Regions from separate parts of the Paenibacillus sp. EB106-05-06-XG162 genome, predicted to be linked through region 1. Evidence: predicted binding sites of a transcription regulator. Region 1 holds the regulator's gene; the other holds the start of a gene.
The links. The regulator LexA, encoded in region 1, represses DNA repair genes until DNA is damaged. The targets are predictions, from matches to a motif close to CGAACATATGTTCG.
Positions count from the first base shown of each region.

Region 1 (7,616 bases):
CAGAAACATGGCTCTATTCCCGATAGGCATCGTAATGAAGCTGACGGACTTAACAGCCAGGCAAATTCGTTACTATGAACAACATGAGTTGATTGTTCCTGCTCGGACCTCTGGTAACCAGCGTTTATTTTCTTTCAATGATGTTGAGCGATTGCTCGAGATTAAGTCGTTGATCGAGAAGGGCGTGAACATTGCTGGAATTAAGCAGGTGATGGTTCCGATGTCGAAGGAGTCGGAAGAAGCGACTGTCCTTACACCGGATACAGAAGTGAAACGAAAAGAACTCTCGGATTCTCAATTGCACCGATTACTAAAGCAACAGCTGCTTAACGGTAAGAGACCGGGCCAAGTATCCTTGATTCAAGGTGAATTGTCTCGATTTTATAATAAATAATAATCAATTATGATTAACAAAGGAGAGGAATACCGTGAGTTTTACAAAAGATGATATTATGCGCATTGCCAAGGAAAAAAATGTTAGATTTATTCGTCTACAGTTCACTGATTTGCTAGGAACGATCAAGAACGTAGAAATTCCAGTGAGTCAGTTGGAGAAGGCGCTTGATAACAAAATGATGTTTGACGGTTCCTCGATTGAAGGTTATGTACGTATTGAAGAATCGGATATGTACTTGTTCCCGGATTTGGATACTTGGTTGATCTACCCATGGGTGACTGAAGATCGCATCGCTCGTCTGATCTGTGATGTGTATATGCCAGACGGCACGCCATTCCAAGGGGATCCACGCGGTATTCTGAAGCGTGCGCTGAAAGAAGCGGAAGAAATGGGCTACACGACGATGAATGTTGGTCCAGAACCGGAATTCTTCCTCTTCAAGACGGATGAGAAAGGCAACCCTACGCTTGAACTGAATGACCAAGGCGGTTACTTCGACCTTGCGCCTACGGATCTTGGTGAGAACTGCCGTCGTGAGATCGTATTGACGCTAGAAGATATGGGATTTGAAATCGAAGCTTCCCACCATGAGGTTGCTCCGGGACAACATGAGATTGATTTTAAATATGCAAATGCGATTAAAGCTGCTGACCAAATTCAGACCTTTAAGCTTGTTGTTAAGACCATTGCTAGACAGCATGGACTACATGCAACATTTATGGCGAAACCTTTATATGGCGTGAATGGTTCAGGTATGCACTGTCATCAGTCGCTATTCAATGGCAAAACAAATATGTTCTATGATGAGAGTGACAAGCTGGGTCTAAGCGAAACAGCTCGTCAATACATGGCAGGTATTTTGAAGCATGCCCGTGGATTCGCAGCGATTACGAATCCAACGGTGAACTCCTACAAACGGTTGGTTCCAGGTTACGAAGCGCCTTGCTATGTGGCATGGTCCGCAAGTAACCGTAGCCCGATGATTCGTATTCCTGCATCTCGTGGTCTGGGAACACGCGTTGAAGTACGTAACCCGGATCCAGCTGCGAATCCTTATCTATCACTTGCAGTGATGCTCAAAGCAGGTCTAGATGGCATTAAGAACAAAATGGAGCTTCCAGCACCTACGGACCGTAACATCTATGTCATGTCCGAAGAAGAGCGTATCGCTGAAGGTATTCCTAGCTTGCCGTCCGACCTTCGTGAAGCCTTGACAGAGCTTGTGAATGACGAAGTCATCTGCAGTGCACTAGGTGAGCACGCATTGACTCACTTCTATGAGTTGAAAGAAATCGAGTGGGATATGTACCGTACGCAAGTTCACCAATGGGAACGCGATCAATACATTACGCTTTACTAAAATGATGAAACCCCTAGCGCTGTAAGTGTTAGGGGTTTTTGTTTAAAATATTTGTAACCTAACAGCCCTCATTGTAGCGGCTGTTTTTGTTTGTTCTAGCGATTTTAGGTCATATGGGCAGCCAAGCCGAATTCTCTTATCGTTGGATCGAATGGTCAGCTGCAGTGTTGCAATCATGATGATATGAACACTATCTGTGGACGGCTCCGTTGAGTTGGATAATGACAAAACGGATGAACATGTGTAGAATGCAAGTTCACCAAGGGAACTTGCGCACTCATGTGACAGAAAAGATGTTGACCATATGCTGTTTTCATCTATAAAAGCATAAAAGAGTCCCTCGATCGCTCGGGAGACTCTTCATAATAAATTAGCATCTGGCTGGAACAACCAGCGATGCTAATATGTATAGCAATTAGTGCATATTGCGGAACAAGCCAATAACTTTACCAAGAATGGTAACGTGATTCAATCGAATCGGTTCCATCGTTGAATTCTCAGGTTGTAATCGAATATGGTCTTTTTCTTTATAGAAAGTCTTGACAGTAGCTTCGTCATCTTCTGTCATCGCTACGACGATATCGCCGTTATTCGCTGTCTGCTGCTGGCGGACGATAACAAAATCTCCATTATGAATACCAGCCTCGATCATACTTTCCCCCATGACGGAGAGCATAAACACGTTCTGGTCATGTACGAATTGCTCTGGAAGCGGGAAATAATCTTCAATGTTCTCCGTCGCAGTAATTGGCGCACCTGCAGTAACTTTCCCCACGATCGGTACCTTCGCAATCATCTGCGTATAGAGATGTGTATGTTCGGATTCTTCCTGACTCAGGAGTTCGATGGCCCGCGGTTTGGTAGGGTCGCGGCGTATTAAACCCTTCTTCTCTAATCGATCCAAGTGGCCGTGCACAGTGGAGCTGGAAGCTAGACCGACAGCTTCTCCAATCTCACGAACAGAAGGAGGGTAACCTTTAGATCGTACTTCATTCCTTATAAATTCTAAAATAGCTTGTTGTCTATTGGATATTTTAGACATGAGGTTCAACTCCATTAGTAGACTTTTACAAAATTATAGCATAGAACTACCGTTCGTACAAACATTAGTTCTAAATTGCAAGAATGAGGGGAACGAACGTTCTAAAATAGTGTTGACACAAACGAATGTTCGTGTTAAATTATGGACATAGAAAACAGAACAAACGTTTGGGGTGCTGATTATGCTAAAGTATAGCTCATATCAAAGTGTGTATAATAACCGTTCCGAGGTCGTGAATAGAGACTCTTTTCTTAAGAAGAAGATTGTTCAGGTTGTATTGTTCTTAGTCCTTGTATGCAGTTTGACGAGTATGGGATTATTGAATGCATTTGCTGCAGATACGCGTGAAGGGGAACGTAATGCGAACATTCCGTTGCAGGTTGTTGTATCATCAGGGGATACATTGTGGGCGATTGCGAAGGAACATAAGCCAGCTGGGATGGATGTTCGTAATTATATTGAAATGATCAAAGACCTGAATGGTAAACGGAACAGTTCCATTCAATCAGGTGAAGTGATTAAATTACCAATTCTATAAAAGGTTAATTCGTATGCTCGATAGGGCATAGGCCCTGCTGAGAGTGGAGGGGTTACCCTTGACAACCTCTATTGTAAATGTCAAAGTAATATAGACAGAATAGGGGGGATAGTGATGAATTTCGACAAGATTGTAGAGCGAATTAATGAATTGGCTCGTAAACATAAAACGGTAGGTTTGACGCCGGAAGAGACGGTTGAACGGGACGCGCTTCGTCAACAATATATTGATGGGTTCAAACGTTCCTTGAAGCAGCAACTGGATAATATCGAGTTTGTTGATGAGGATGATAATAATCCAACAATTAAACATTAGATGAAGCAAGTTTTCCTTCGGGAAAACTTCCAAGGAGGAAGAATTTCGATGGCCCGTTCATGGGAAAGAATGGTACGCAAGAACACGAAGAATGTAAATAAGGCTCGTAAGAAACAGGGGCAACAAGTGATCGGTGCGAGTAGAGACGCGAAATCGGGTGTGGATCGTTATGTTGGAAGAAACTTGATCCTACCTATTACATTAGTAGCATTCGGATTATTGTATGCACTACTATATTCCGCTGTAGAACAGAAGACCTCGCCAACCCTGTTCTGGGCAACGGTGGGGTTATACATATTCCTTGGCGTTGTAATCTTCCTGCGTAGACCTTATATTAGTGTAGATAAATCTTCTGTAGGGACACGTCGTTTCAATCGAGACGTACGTCTAGATGCTAGCCAAATCAAAGATATCACCGTGCAAAAAGGTTACGTCGTCATTGGTACGAAGGCTAAAGGTTCCAACTGGGTGTTCTCAAGATTGATGAATCGTTACGATACGGTAGTGATCGGTGAGCGGTTGAAAGAGTTTGCACGCGTCAATAATGTTCCTTTTGAAGAGCGTTAATTATATAGAGCACTGTAAAGGTATGGGGGAGAAGAGAGATGACGATTAAAGCCGTATTATTCGATCTGGACGATACTTTATTATGGGATGATCGCAGTGTGAAGGAAGCGTTTGAAGCTACATGTGCTGCAGCAGCTCGAGCATATCCTCAAATTCAGTCTGTAGATTTGGAAGAAGCAGTAAGACGAGAAGCTAGAGCACTCTATGAATCTTTTCCGACATTCCCGTTCACACAGATGATTGGAATTAACCCTTTTGAAGGGCTGTGGGCGAATTTTACGCATGGGGAACAACAAGAGTTTCGACAATTACAAGCCTTAGCGCCTAGTTACAGAACAGAAGCGTGGACACGTGGTCTGAAGTCGTTAGGGGTTGAAGATGCGGAGCTTGGCGAACGATTGGGTCTATTATTCGCGACAGAGCGTCGGGCTCGTCCTTACGTATATGAAGAGACGTTCCAGATTCTAGATGAATTGAAAGGGAACGTGAAGCTCCTATTATTAACCAATGGGTCGCCTGACTTGCAACAGGAGAAGCTTAACGGAGTACCTAATATCATTTCTTATTTTGATCATATCGTGATCTCTGGCGCATTCGGAGAAGGTAAGCCAGCGTCATCTATATTTAGACATGCGATGGCTGCACTTGAGATTGAGCCTCATGAGGGGCTTATGGTGGGTGACAAGCTTACAACCGATATTAAAGGCGCACTTGGTGTTGGAATGCATGCCGTATGGGTTAATCGACATGGTGCACAGCGCTCGACTGAAATTGTTCCTGATTATGAAATCATGCATCTCTCTGAACTTCACAATATTATACAGCAACATGTATAAATAGAGGGAATCCCTTGTTCTGAATATGGAACAAGGGATTTTTGCATTCTGCTATGACATTTGATACAAAATCGTCACAAAGAATTGACAAAGATAGCCCGAATGAGTCATTCTTCTCGTGTACAATCATTTTATAATGAAAAAGGAATTTGTTGGCTACATAGAGGAGAGGTTATGATGAAGAAGTTAATGGTAATAATGCTTGGGGTAGTATTGTTATTAACAGCGTGTGGTGGAGCGAAGCAGACAAGCTCCATGAAAGTCGGAGATTTTGCGTATACAGATCAGGCTGGGCAAGCGTTCGGACTTGCTGATGTGAAAGGTAAAGTGTGGCTTGCCGATTTCGTATTTACGAATTGTAACTCAGTCTGTCAGCCAATGACTTTCAATTTGACAGATCTTCAGAAGAGAATAAAAGCGGAAAATCTGGATGTCACGTTCGTATCCTTCAGTGTAGATCCAGACCGTGATAAACCTGAAGTTATGAAAGCGTTCGCTGACAAATTCGGCGTGGACTTTGCGAGCTGGCATTTCTTGACGAATTATAAACTTGAAGATATTCAGGCTTTCGCGAAGTCATCATTTAAGACGATTGTAGAGAAGGAACCGAGTTCAGATCAGATGATTCATGGCACATCGTTCTACCTGGTTAGCAAAGAAGGATATATTATGAAGAAGTATAACGGTGTTGAAGATGTTCCTTATGATCAGATCATTAAGGATATTAAAGATTTATCCTAACCGATGATGGAAGTAGACAAGAAAGGAATGCAAATGATGAGAATGAAAAAATGGAGTACTCTGGCTGTTGCTTGTATTCTCCTGATTGCCTTAGTATCGGGTTGTTCAGGATCTAAATCAGCAATGAATCACGATGGAATGGACATGGATATGGACATGAACGAGGATGCAATGAATCCGATCAAAGTAGAGATTATTCTGCCGGAGCAGATTGTTGCGAATAAAGATCTTGAGCTTCAAGCGAAAGTGACGCAAAGCGATAAACCTGTCGATGATGCACAGAAAGTCATGTTCGAGGTATGGCGTGGAGACGAGCAGGAGCATGAGAAAATAGAAGCAAAACATACGAGTGATGGGGTTTATCATATTGAAAAACAATTCGCTGAACCTGGGGAATATACGATGATCGCGCATGTATCAGCTCGTGAAATGCATTCCATGCCTAAGAAAACATTCCAAGTAACAAAATAACAAGAAAAGCCCGCTTATGTCTGAAGAAGACGAAGCGGGTTTTGATTATTCGGCGAAAGATCGAATGGATTATGCCTTTTGAAACGCAGGATCATTATAGGATGTTGCAATCCAACCATCTTTCTCGATAAAGAGGCGAACGGCAACGATTTGACGATTATCCATCAAAGTAAAGAAGTGAGGTGTATGCTCAGGAACGGAGATCACATCACCAGCTTCTAATTCGACGTTAAAATAACCTACGTCGTCTTTTCCCTTGATGATGAAAATTCCCTTTCCCGCCGTAATGGCGCGGATCTCATCTTCCGTATGTGTATGGACGTCTTCGAACTTCGTAAGCAGTTCTTCAAGATTAGGTGTCGAATCCGATAATGTGATGATATCCCAGATCTGATAGCCGCGACGTGCAGCTAGATCACGAATCTCTGCGTCATAGGTAGCGAGAACTTCGGCCTTCTCTTCATCGGAGAGGACGAAACGCTCACGAAGGTTTTCTGGCAACTTAGTTGCATCCCAATGTTCATATAATACTTCTTGGTTCGCTAGAAATGCACGAACTTCTTCTTCGCCTGAAATACGCGCCCCTGTATTACGAATGTAAATTTCAGCCAAAATAATCCCTTCTTTCCTATAAATTAACTAGATATTGATTGTATTATAGTAGATTTTACGCTGGCTGTCGACTTTTAATGCATTGACACTTTTCTAAAGTTTGGTATTCTGTTAAACTAATTCTTAACGTTTTTGCAGTAGGAAGGGGATTAGGCATGAATAAACTGAGCATACAAGAACAAATGAAACATAAAATCCTTATCCTCGACGGCGCAATGGGAACGATGATTCAGCGTGAAGACTTAACGGCGGATGATTTTGGGAGCGAAGAGCTAGATGGCTGTAATGAGATTCTTGTTCTTACGCGGCCGGATGTGATCCAGAAGATTCATGAAGAATATCTAGAAGCTGGCGCGGATATTTTGGAGACGAATACATTTGGTGCCACAAGTGTGGTACTTGCGGAGTATGATTTGCAAGACCGAGCGCGGGAGCTCAATTTGGCTGCTGCCAAGCTAGCAGTGGATGCTGCGAAGAAATACTCTACGCCGGAATGGCCACGTTATGTTGCAGGTGCATTAGGCCCAACGACGAAAACATTGTCGGTAACGGGTGGTGTCACGTTCGATGAGCTTGTAGATTCCTATTATGAGCAAACACTAGCATTAATCGAGGCCGGTGTTGACACAATATTACTTGAGACGTCGCAAGATACATTGAATGTGAAAGCGGGCAGTATCGGAATTAGACGTGCATTTGAGACCGCGGGGAAGACACTACCATTGATGATCTCTGGG
Region 1 covers NZ_JBYTDT010000009.1:83,403-91,018, forward strand. Annotated here, with positions in the region: gene AC3WU2_RS18930 (MerR family transcriptional regulator) at 1-394, shown strand, start outside; gene glnA (type I glutamate--ammonia ligase) at 429-1,757, shown strand; gene lexA (transcriptional repressor LexA) at 2,173-2,799, opposite strand; gene AC3WU2_RS18945 (LysM peptidoglycan-binding domain-containing protein) at 2,981-3,337, shown strand; gene AC3WU2_RS18950 (DUF896 domain-containing protein) at 3,452-3,652, shown strand; gene AC3WU2_RS18955 (hypothetical protein) at 3,701-4,219, shown strand; gene AC3WU2_RS18960 (HAD family hydrolase) at 4,258-5,055, shown strand; gene AC3WU2_RS18965 (SCO family protein) at 5,233-5,796, shown strand; gene AC3WU2_RS18970 (FixH family protein) at 5,920-6,267, shown strand; gene AC3WU2_RS18975 (1,2-dihydroxy-3-keto-5-methylthiopentene dioxygenase) at 6,337-6,879, opposite strand; gene metH (methionine synthase) at 7,035-7,616, shown strand, end outside.

Region 2 (7,616 bases), on a different contig from region 1:
CCGATGGACGAGCGAATTGCGATTTGGAAGCGGTTAGGTTCGGATCTGAAGCCGGATTTGCTGCTCGAGGAGATTGGGCGTGTGACGACACTTGCGCATTTGTCACATGAACTGAAGATAATCCTGCAAGGGAAGCAACGCGGGCGGTTGATCGTAGCGTTGTAACGTGACAGGAATCGACATAATTTGGTAGACGGTCGATACTTGTTCTGATACAATAGGGGTAATTGGAAAATATTACGTTTGCGAAGAACGCAAGCTGAGGAGATAACTCCCGGTTTGTGTTCTTTTTTTGTTGTCATCAGCATAGGGAGGTGGATTCGTTATGAGAGTAAGACTGTCATCGTACTTGGACTGTGGCTTGAAACATCGAAATACGGACCTATTGGGAAGTCGAGCATGTGAGGAAACGGGGGCAGTACAGGGGGCTGGAGCTTGGGTTGGGATACGTAAAGTTGAAGGCGTTATTCATCAGCCTTGGTTCAAGAAATTGCAAGAACATCGTCAAGGGGGGGATATTACGTAAAAATAGAGATGAAAATAGCAGTAAAGCCAGGTGTAGGGGTAAAAAGGATGTCAGCTCAATCCGATAAGGTAAGAGCGGGGATCCTTTTTTTACAAGTTTGTAGAATGAAATCAAATTAGAAGAAAAGGGAGCGCTGCGGCGCTCCCTTTTTGCGTTGACCGATGAGATGTGATTCATCTTGGGTGGTTATTCGTTGCTTCCGAGCGAGTTCTTCTGTAACGGCTTGATGATGGCATAGGCGAAGGTGAATAAAGGACTGGCCCATAGGAATATCGCATAAGGCAAGTATTCGACGACCGGAACGCCCAGCGTCGATGCGAAGAAGGCGCCGCTGACTCCCCAAGGAATTAAAGGATTCACGAGAGTTCCACAGTCCTCAAGCGTCCGGGAGAGCGTTCTCGCCGGAATTTGGCGCCGCGCATATTCGTCCTTGAACATTTGACCAGGTAGAAGGATCGATAGATATTGCTCCCCCGTCATGCCGTTCACCGCAATGGAGGATGCGCCTGTCATAAGCACGATGCTGCTCTTCCGCTTCAGCGGCGCGATTACGGTGCGGAAGAAGGCTTCAATGACGCCGCAATGCTGCAGCAATCCGCCTAGAGATAAGGCGATCAAGATCAGAGAGACGGACCACATCATCGATTGCAAGCCGCCGCGATTGACTATCGAAGCGACGGTCTCGTTCGTAATGCTGCTCTTGTAGCCGCTCTGCATGACTTGGAACCACATGTCGATTGCACTCTGATGCTGCACGAACGCGGTGATCAAGAGGCCTGTGACGATCCCTACGATTAGCGTAGGCAAGATGGGTACACGTCTAACGGAGCAGATCAGAACAGCTAATGGCGATAATAATGTTAGCCAATGGATGTTGAAGCCCTCATGCAGCGCAAGCTTAATCTGTTCCATCGAGCTTAGAGCAACCGTGCCTGTTCGCGCCCCGAATAAAAAGAAGATCGTCGTCAGGACAAGTGCTGGAACGGTGGTATAGAGCATATTGCGAATATGTGTGAATAGCGTCGTACCTGCTACAGCGGGCGCGAAATTCGTCGTATCGGACAGCGGTGACATTTTATCGCCAAAGCAAGCCCCGCAAATGATGGCCCCTGCAGCTAATGTCGGTGAGACGCCTGTCGTCGTGGCGATCCCCATGAAGGCTACCCCAACCGTACTGACGGTTGTGAACGAACTGCCTGTGAACAAAGAGATCATGATGGTCACATAAAGCGCGCTCACGGCAAAATAATTCGGCTGAATATAATCCATGCCGTAGTAGAGAATGGTCGGCACGGTACCGCTCATCATCCAGACGGCGATAAGAATCCCGATGAGGGATAGGATCAGAATGGGCATGATCGCAGTCTGAATGCCGCGGATGATCGCCGATTCGATGCTTGTCCAAGGGATACCGAACATCCACAAGAGGGCGGCGGTTCCGACGGTCGTCGCGAGAAGCGGGAGATGCGGCTCTGCTTTTAAGAGGAAAATGGAGATGAATAGCAGGGAGAGAATAAAGACTATGAGCAGCATGCTCTTGGAGAAACTGAGTTGTTTATTCACGATGTTGGGCTCCTTAAATACTTTTTAGCTTTTATGCGTTAAAGTATAAAGGATGTGCATGGATAACGTCAATGTTATGAACATACAGAACAGGATGATTTTAGTGGGAAGGGGGTTTCAGTTGGATATCCTCGGCCAGTTTTATCATCCTGTGCAAGTCAGGTTAAATCTAGGCACCGATTTCCATAAAATTCACTTGCATATCGAACATGTGTTTGGTATATAATAAATACGAATGTTTGTTCGTTATATGTAAATGAGTTAGGAATATGACTTGGAGGGTGTTAAATTGAGTCAACCAAGCGAAAGGGTCATCTTTTTAGCGGACTGTCAGAGTTTTTATGCGAGCGTAGAGAAAGCAGATCATCCAGAATATAAGAACAAACCGGTAGCTGTGGCAGGAGACCCTGCGCGAAGGTCGGGTATCATTCTGGCGGCCTGCCCTATTGCGAAGAGCTTCGGTGTCACGACAGCGGAACGGCTCGGGGAGGCGCTCAGGAAATGTCCGGATCTTGTTATTATGCGCCCTCGTATGCAGCATTATATCGATATATCCTTGAAGATAACGGAGATATACGAAAAATTTACGGATCTTGTGGAAGTGTTCAGCATTGACGAACAGTTCTTAGATATTACGGCAAGTCAGTCCCTTCTGGGGGATCCCATCACCATCGCGAGGGCCATTCAAGACCAAGTAATGCATGAGACAGGAATACGCATACGCGTAGGGATCAGCTCGAATAAGATACTGGCGAAGATTGCAACCGACATATGGGCGAAGAAAAATAAGAATGGGATCTTCATTCTGTCGCCATCCGATCTTGAGCGTACACTATGGCAGGAGCCGGTCCATAAGATGTATGGCGTTGGCTCCCGAATGACCGCACACTTCACGAAGCTCGGCATGATGACGATCGGGGATATTGCACGAACGCCGTTGCCAGAGCTTAAGGATAAGTTCCGCGCACGGTTCGGCAAGCAGTCGGATATTCATGCCGAGGTGATGTGGCGAACGGCGAACGGTCTGGATAACAGCCCCGTGTCGCCAGGCACCTTCCATGCAGCGCCCAAATCGGTCGGTCATATGATGACCTTGCCGCGGGACTATGCGGATGCTTCGGAAGTCGATACGATTCTGCTCGAGCTGACGGAAGAGGTCTGCCGCGACTGTCGGCAGAAGGGTTATATGGGATCGGTCGTGACGGTCAGCTGTATGTGCAGCCCTTATGAGACGCCAACGGGCTTCTCGCGTCAGATGAAGATGGCCGATCCGACGAACAATACGAACAAAGTGTTCGAGACGGTGAAGACACTCTTCTATAAGTATTGGGATCAGATGCCCGTGCGGCGTGCCGGTGTTATGCTGAGTGCACTAACGGATGACGATGCATATCAGTTGACGTTGTTCGAGGATCAAGAACGGATGCGGGCGCTCGATCGAGCGACGGATCGTATTAAGGAGCGATATGGCAGTGCTGCAATCATGCGGGCATCGTCTGCCACGAAGGCGGGTCAAGCGTCGGAGCGGTCAATGAAAATTGGGGGGCATTATAAATGAGTAAGAAGCTGGAAAATAACGGTCTATGGGAGTCCAGTCGCATGATGCTGCCACAGCATCGGGAGGCCTTGCTAAATAGACATCATGAAATTCTGAGTCTTCGTTCAAGCCATCCAAAGAAGGAAGATATTGAATTAATACGCGATTATATTCTGCTCCCCATTATGTATACGCTGGTAACCAAAAAGATCTCCGAAGTAAAACTCTCTTCTGAGACGCTAAAGTCGCTATATGCCAAAGCAGCACAAATCCTTGCGGCTAATATTTACAAAGATTTGTCCAAGGTGAAACAAGAAATGATGGAAAAAGAAATTCGTGTCTTTAATGAAGAAAAGCATGAAGATATATTGGAGTTGCATTATGCCTATCGTGATTATGAGGATCGTTTGATTATAACAAAAGAATACATGAAGGCGGAAATAAGCAAGAGATTAGCTCGATACACGGACAGTCTTATAATAAACTTAAGTAAAATGTAATAATAAAAAATGAATGAGTTATTTACATGACCTACTACAACTGTTACAGGTATCAATGGAATTAAAAAAAAGATGACCCCTGTTCAATACGCAATACAGAGATCATCTTCTTCAATCTGCCTAGACTTTTTTTGAATGACACGGGAGATTACTCATAATTAGTTACAATATATCTTCCTTTGTCCTCTTGCCATTTCAGGGTATAGATCTTGTTCTCCGGTGTTGTAATTTTAAATTCTTCTTTACTGCCTTCCACTTTCACGGCATCGAATGTCGTATCGATTATGGAAGGATTGAAGAATGGAACCGCAGCGCCGTCCTCTCCTTTGTTCAAGACCACGTTGTCGTCTACCGTCTGGTCTGTAACATAATGGGCCATGATTTTATCGACGAGCGGTGCATCGAAGTATCCAAGCAGCAGTTCTTTCGCTTTATCTCGTCCGCCTGTTGCCGGATCTAAGATCGGCGTGCCGTCTGCTGCGGTTTTTTTGTGGAATAATATTTTGACTTTATCTACCGCAACACTAGCATCGTTATAGGCAATCTGCTTGTCCATCGGATCGGCTTCTTTGGCCGGTGTAGAGCAGGCTACAACGGATAGAATAAGAATGACTAGAATGAATACGGTCGTGAATTTGTTACGCATTTGAATTCTCCTTTTATTCTGTAATCATCACCATAGTCTAATCCGTTTTCTACCAAATTCCAACATGTAAAAAATTCCAATAGTGACGATCATCGTCCATGCGCGTAATACAGGTAGGAATTTAAAAAAGATGAACCCTGTTCAATACAGAGATCATCTTCTTCAATCTGTCTAGACTTATTGGATTCTATTTTCTTTTATAATGGGGCATATGTGAATTATACGATTCCCTTATTACCAAATGTCGATTGATTCGAATCGTTCACATCAGAATCCCACGTATTTGTAGCGCTGACAGCATTGTTGTTCGTCATGAAATCGCCTGTATTAAACGACCCTGAGCCGGCATAGGATTTGCTGGTACTTTCTGGTGATAATTGTATTGCATCGCCAATATGCACAATTCCAGATGATCCTACGCTTATGATTTTTATATTTCCAACTATGGAAGGCATACGTAATACCACCTCTATTGGCAAGCAAGATAATGCATCTTATGCCGTCATTCGCCTAAGTGACACATTTCTTATAGGCAAGATGAATATCTAAAGTTATTTCCTCAGTACCTGTCGTATCTGTTTGAACCTCGATTCACTTTCAATTAAGCAGTTTGAACCAATTTGAATAATGGAAGAAGTATCCACTCCTTTTATTTCTATCCCCCTTACTTTTATGAATTTCGATTCGTTAACAATATTCATCTGTACAGGGGTCAGTGCTGTCGGTTCTGGAATTTCTTTTGAGAAAATTGGATACTCGTTAAAATCCCCTTCTGTTCCAAGATAATTAGATATCTCTTTTTGAAAGACGAGAGCTTTTGAATCAGGTGTCAGCCTTTGTGCATCTCCTACAATTAGAATGGCACTCGCCGAAATGCTTTCAACCAGTAGCCACGGAACGAATGAAATTCTGGTCATTTTATCATCTTGATGGTAACGGAGCCGCTGGAGTGGGGACTAACGACTCTGGGGGAGTATCCGTAATAGATGAACATTTAATCACTTCAGTATCGCCGACCATCAATACAGAAGACGTGGACACACTCGTCACACGGATTGAAATTACATTAATTTCTTTATTAATGACTGTCATTTGCATGATGCTGAGCTCCCTTCGGATCAGTTTGAATCGTTGTAATATGCTGTTCAATCGCCATTTGAATGTCTCTTTTCACATGATCCAATATATATTGTCTAGCAATTGACGCATCCTTAGCTGTTTCTTTATCCATTTGGTTGATATAATGATGAATTCTGTCATGTACTTGTTTTTTTAAATCACTTACCATGAGTTGTCGATACTCTTGATCCACATGTACTTGGTGTGTTTTCGTAAAGGAATCAATTGTATCCGGAACTTGATTTTTTAGATACTGGTCCATCGTTTTCGATGTGGAATCATAAAGGTCGGATTGTTTATCCTTAGAACTTTGCACCCAATTCAAACCGTTTTTTTCCATTTCATCCATTGATTTTACTCCATCCGGAGTTACCCCGATTACTAGTGTCCCGCTTAAATTTTCTACTTTTAGCATATCAAATCGATACTCGATTTTATCTATTGAAATTTGCTTTTGATTTCTGGTCTCTGTCAATTCTTTTTTTAATTGTTCGAGGTTTGTTTCCAATTTGTTTATCTGATCCGTTTGCCAGTTGATATAAGTATGAAGTTGACGAAAATAATCGCTCCAATTATTTGAAGCTTGATTCATGGCTGTTCCTCCTAAAAAATATTTACTAATAACCTGGAGGTGGCAAAGGGACTAAAGGTTCTTCAGATTGACTCTCCGCGGCTGGAGGAGAACCACTTGTGTTGTACGAATTTGATAGTGGATTCATAACACCCGTACTGCCAATCTGCAATATGGAAGAATTTGATATCGAACTCACAGTTAAGTTTTGAATTGTAATACTCTGGTGGACTACAAGATTCATACGATACCACCTTCATTCCACGGTTTATTCCGGATTATACAACATATGCGGCAAATGCCTATTTGTTACTGCAACAATGGATGAACACCTAAAGACTCAACTTACATACAATATAGAAAATATCGGTTAGAGAGGTGACAAGGGTGAGAAAAACACCGAGAGATACGTTTGATTGGAAAAATTTTGATGAGTTTTTTGGTGGAAAATTACCTTCCATGGAAATGGAAAATGGAGTTCCTTCGCAAAATTGGGTTGAAAATTATGTACAAGGTATATTGAAAAATATCCCGACAACAGCTAAAAAAAACAACTTGTTAAAACACGATATATTTCAAACCCATAATTTTGTATTTATCAAAGTCGCCATTCCCCCAAATGTTAATATTAGGGATTTACAGTTATCCGTAAGTCCTAACCAGATCATGATTGAGGGACTTCCGGAAAATCAGCATCATGTCATTAAACTCCCAGAAATCGTAAAGTTTCGAGAAAGCAGAGCTAAATTCAAAGACGGCATCTTGCAAATCAAGGTAAGAAAAAATATTGATGACCAGAAATTTCATGATGTGTATATTAGTTATGAATAAAAGGTACCATTTGAGCTCGATAAGACGCTTTATACCCAAAATGAAAGCCAGTCTTCAATTGGTCAATATACCATCAAATGAAGTTCTGGCTTTTTGTCCTAAACAATATATAAGAAATCAGGTGTTGGGAGATAGGACAAGACTTAATAGTATTGCTCCCTTGTGCGGAGATCAGCATGAGGCTCGGTCGATATATTGATCAGTTCGTGAAAGTTTAATGGAGCGGGGAGAGCGTGAGGATTCGTATTCAGACTGTATGCGATAGAAAAAGGAGCGACCTTGTTATAAAGGTTGCTCCTTTCTTGTATGTATATCTCACGCTA
Region 2 covers NZ_JBYTDT010000001.1:597,980-605,595, forward strand. Annotated here, with positions in the region: gene AC3WU2_RS02410 (acrylyl-CoA reductase family protein) at 1-165, shown strand, start outside; gene AC3WU2_RS02415 (hypothetical protein) at 326-526, shown strand; gene nhaC (Na+/H+ antiporter NhaC) at 713-2,089, opposite strand; gene AC3WU2_RS02425 (DNA polymerase IV) at 2,379-3,647, shown strand; gene AC3WU2_RS02430 (YhjD family protein) at 3,644-4,126, shown strand; gene AC3WU2_RS02435 (hypothetical protein) at 4,275-4,772, opposite strand; gene AC3WU2_RS02440 (spore germination protein) at 4,991-5,227, opposite strand; gene AC3WU2_RS02445 (spore germination protein GerPE) at 5,324-5,689, opposite strand; gene AC3WU2_RS02450 (spore germination protein GerPD) at 5,694-5,870, opposite strand; gene gerPC (spore germination protein GerPC) at 5,851-6,483, opposite strand; gene AC3WU2_RS02460 (spore germination protein GerPB) at 6,509-6,706, opposite strand; gene AC3WU2_RS02465 (Hsp20/alpha crystallin family protein) at 6,850-7,293, shown strand; gene AC3WU2_RS02470 (helix-turn-helix domain-containing protein) at 7,614-7,616, opposite strand, start outside.
Region 2: the regulator LexA is predicted to act here: its motif matches at 2,322-2,335, upstream of AC3WU2_RS02425 (DNA polymerase IV).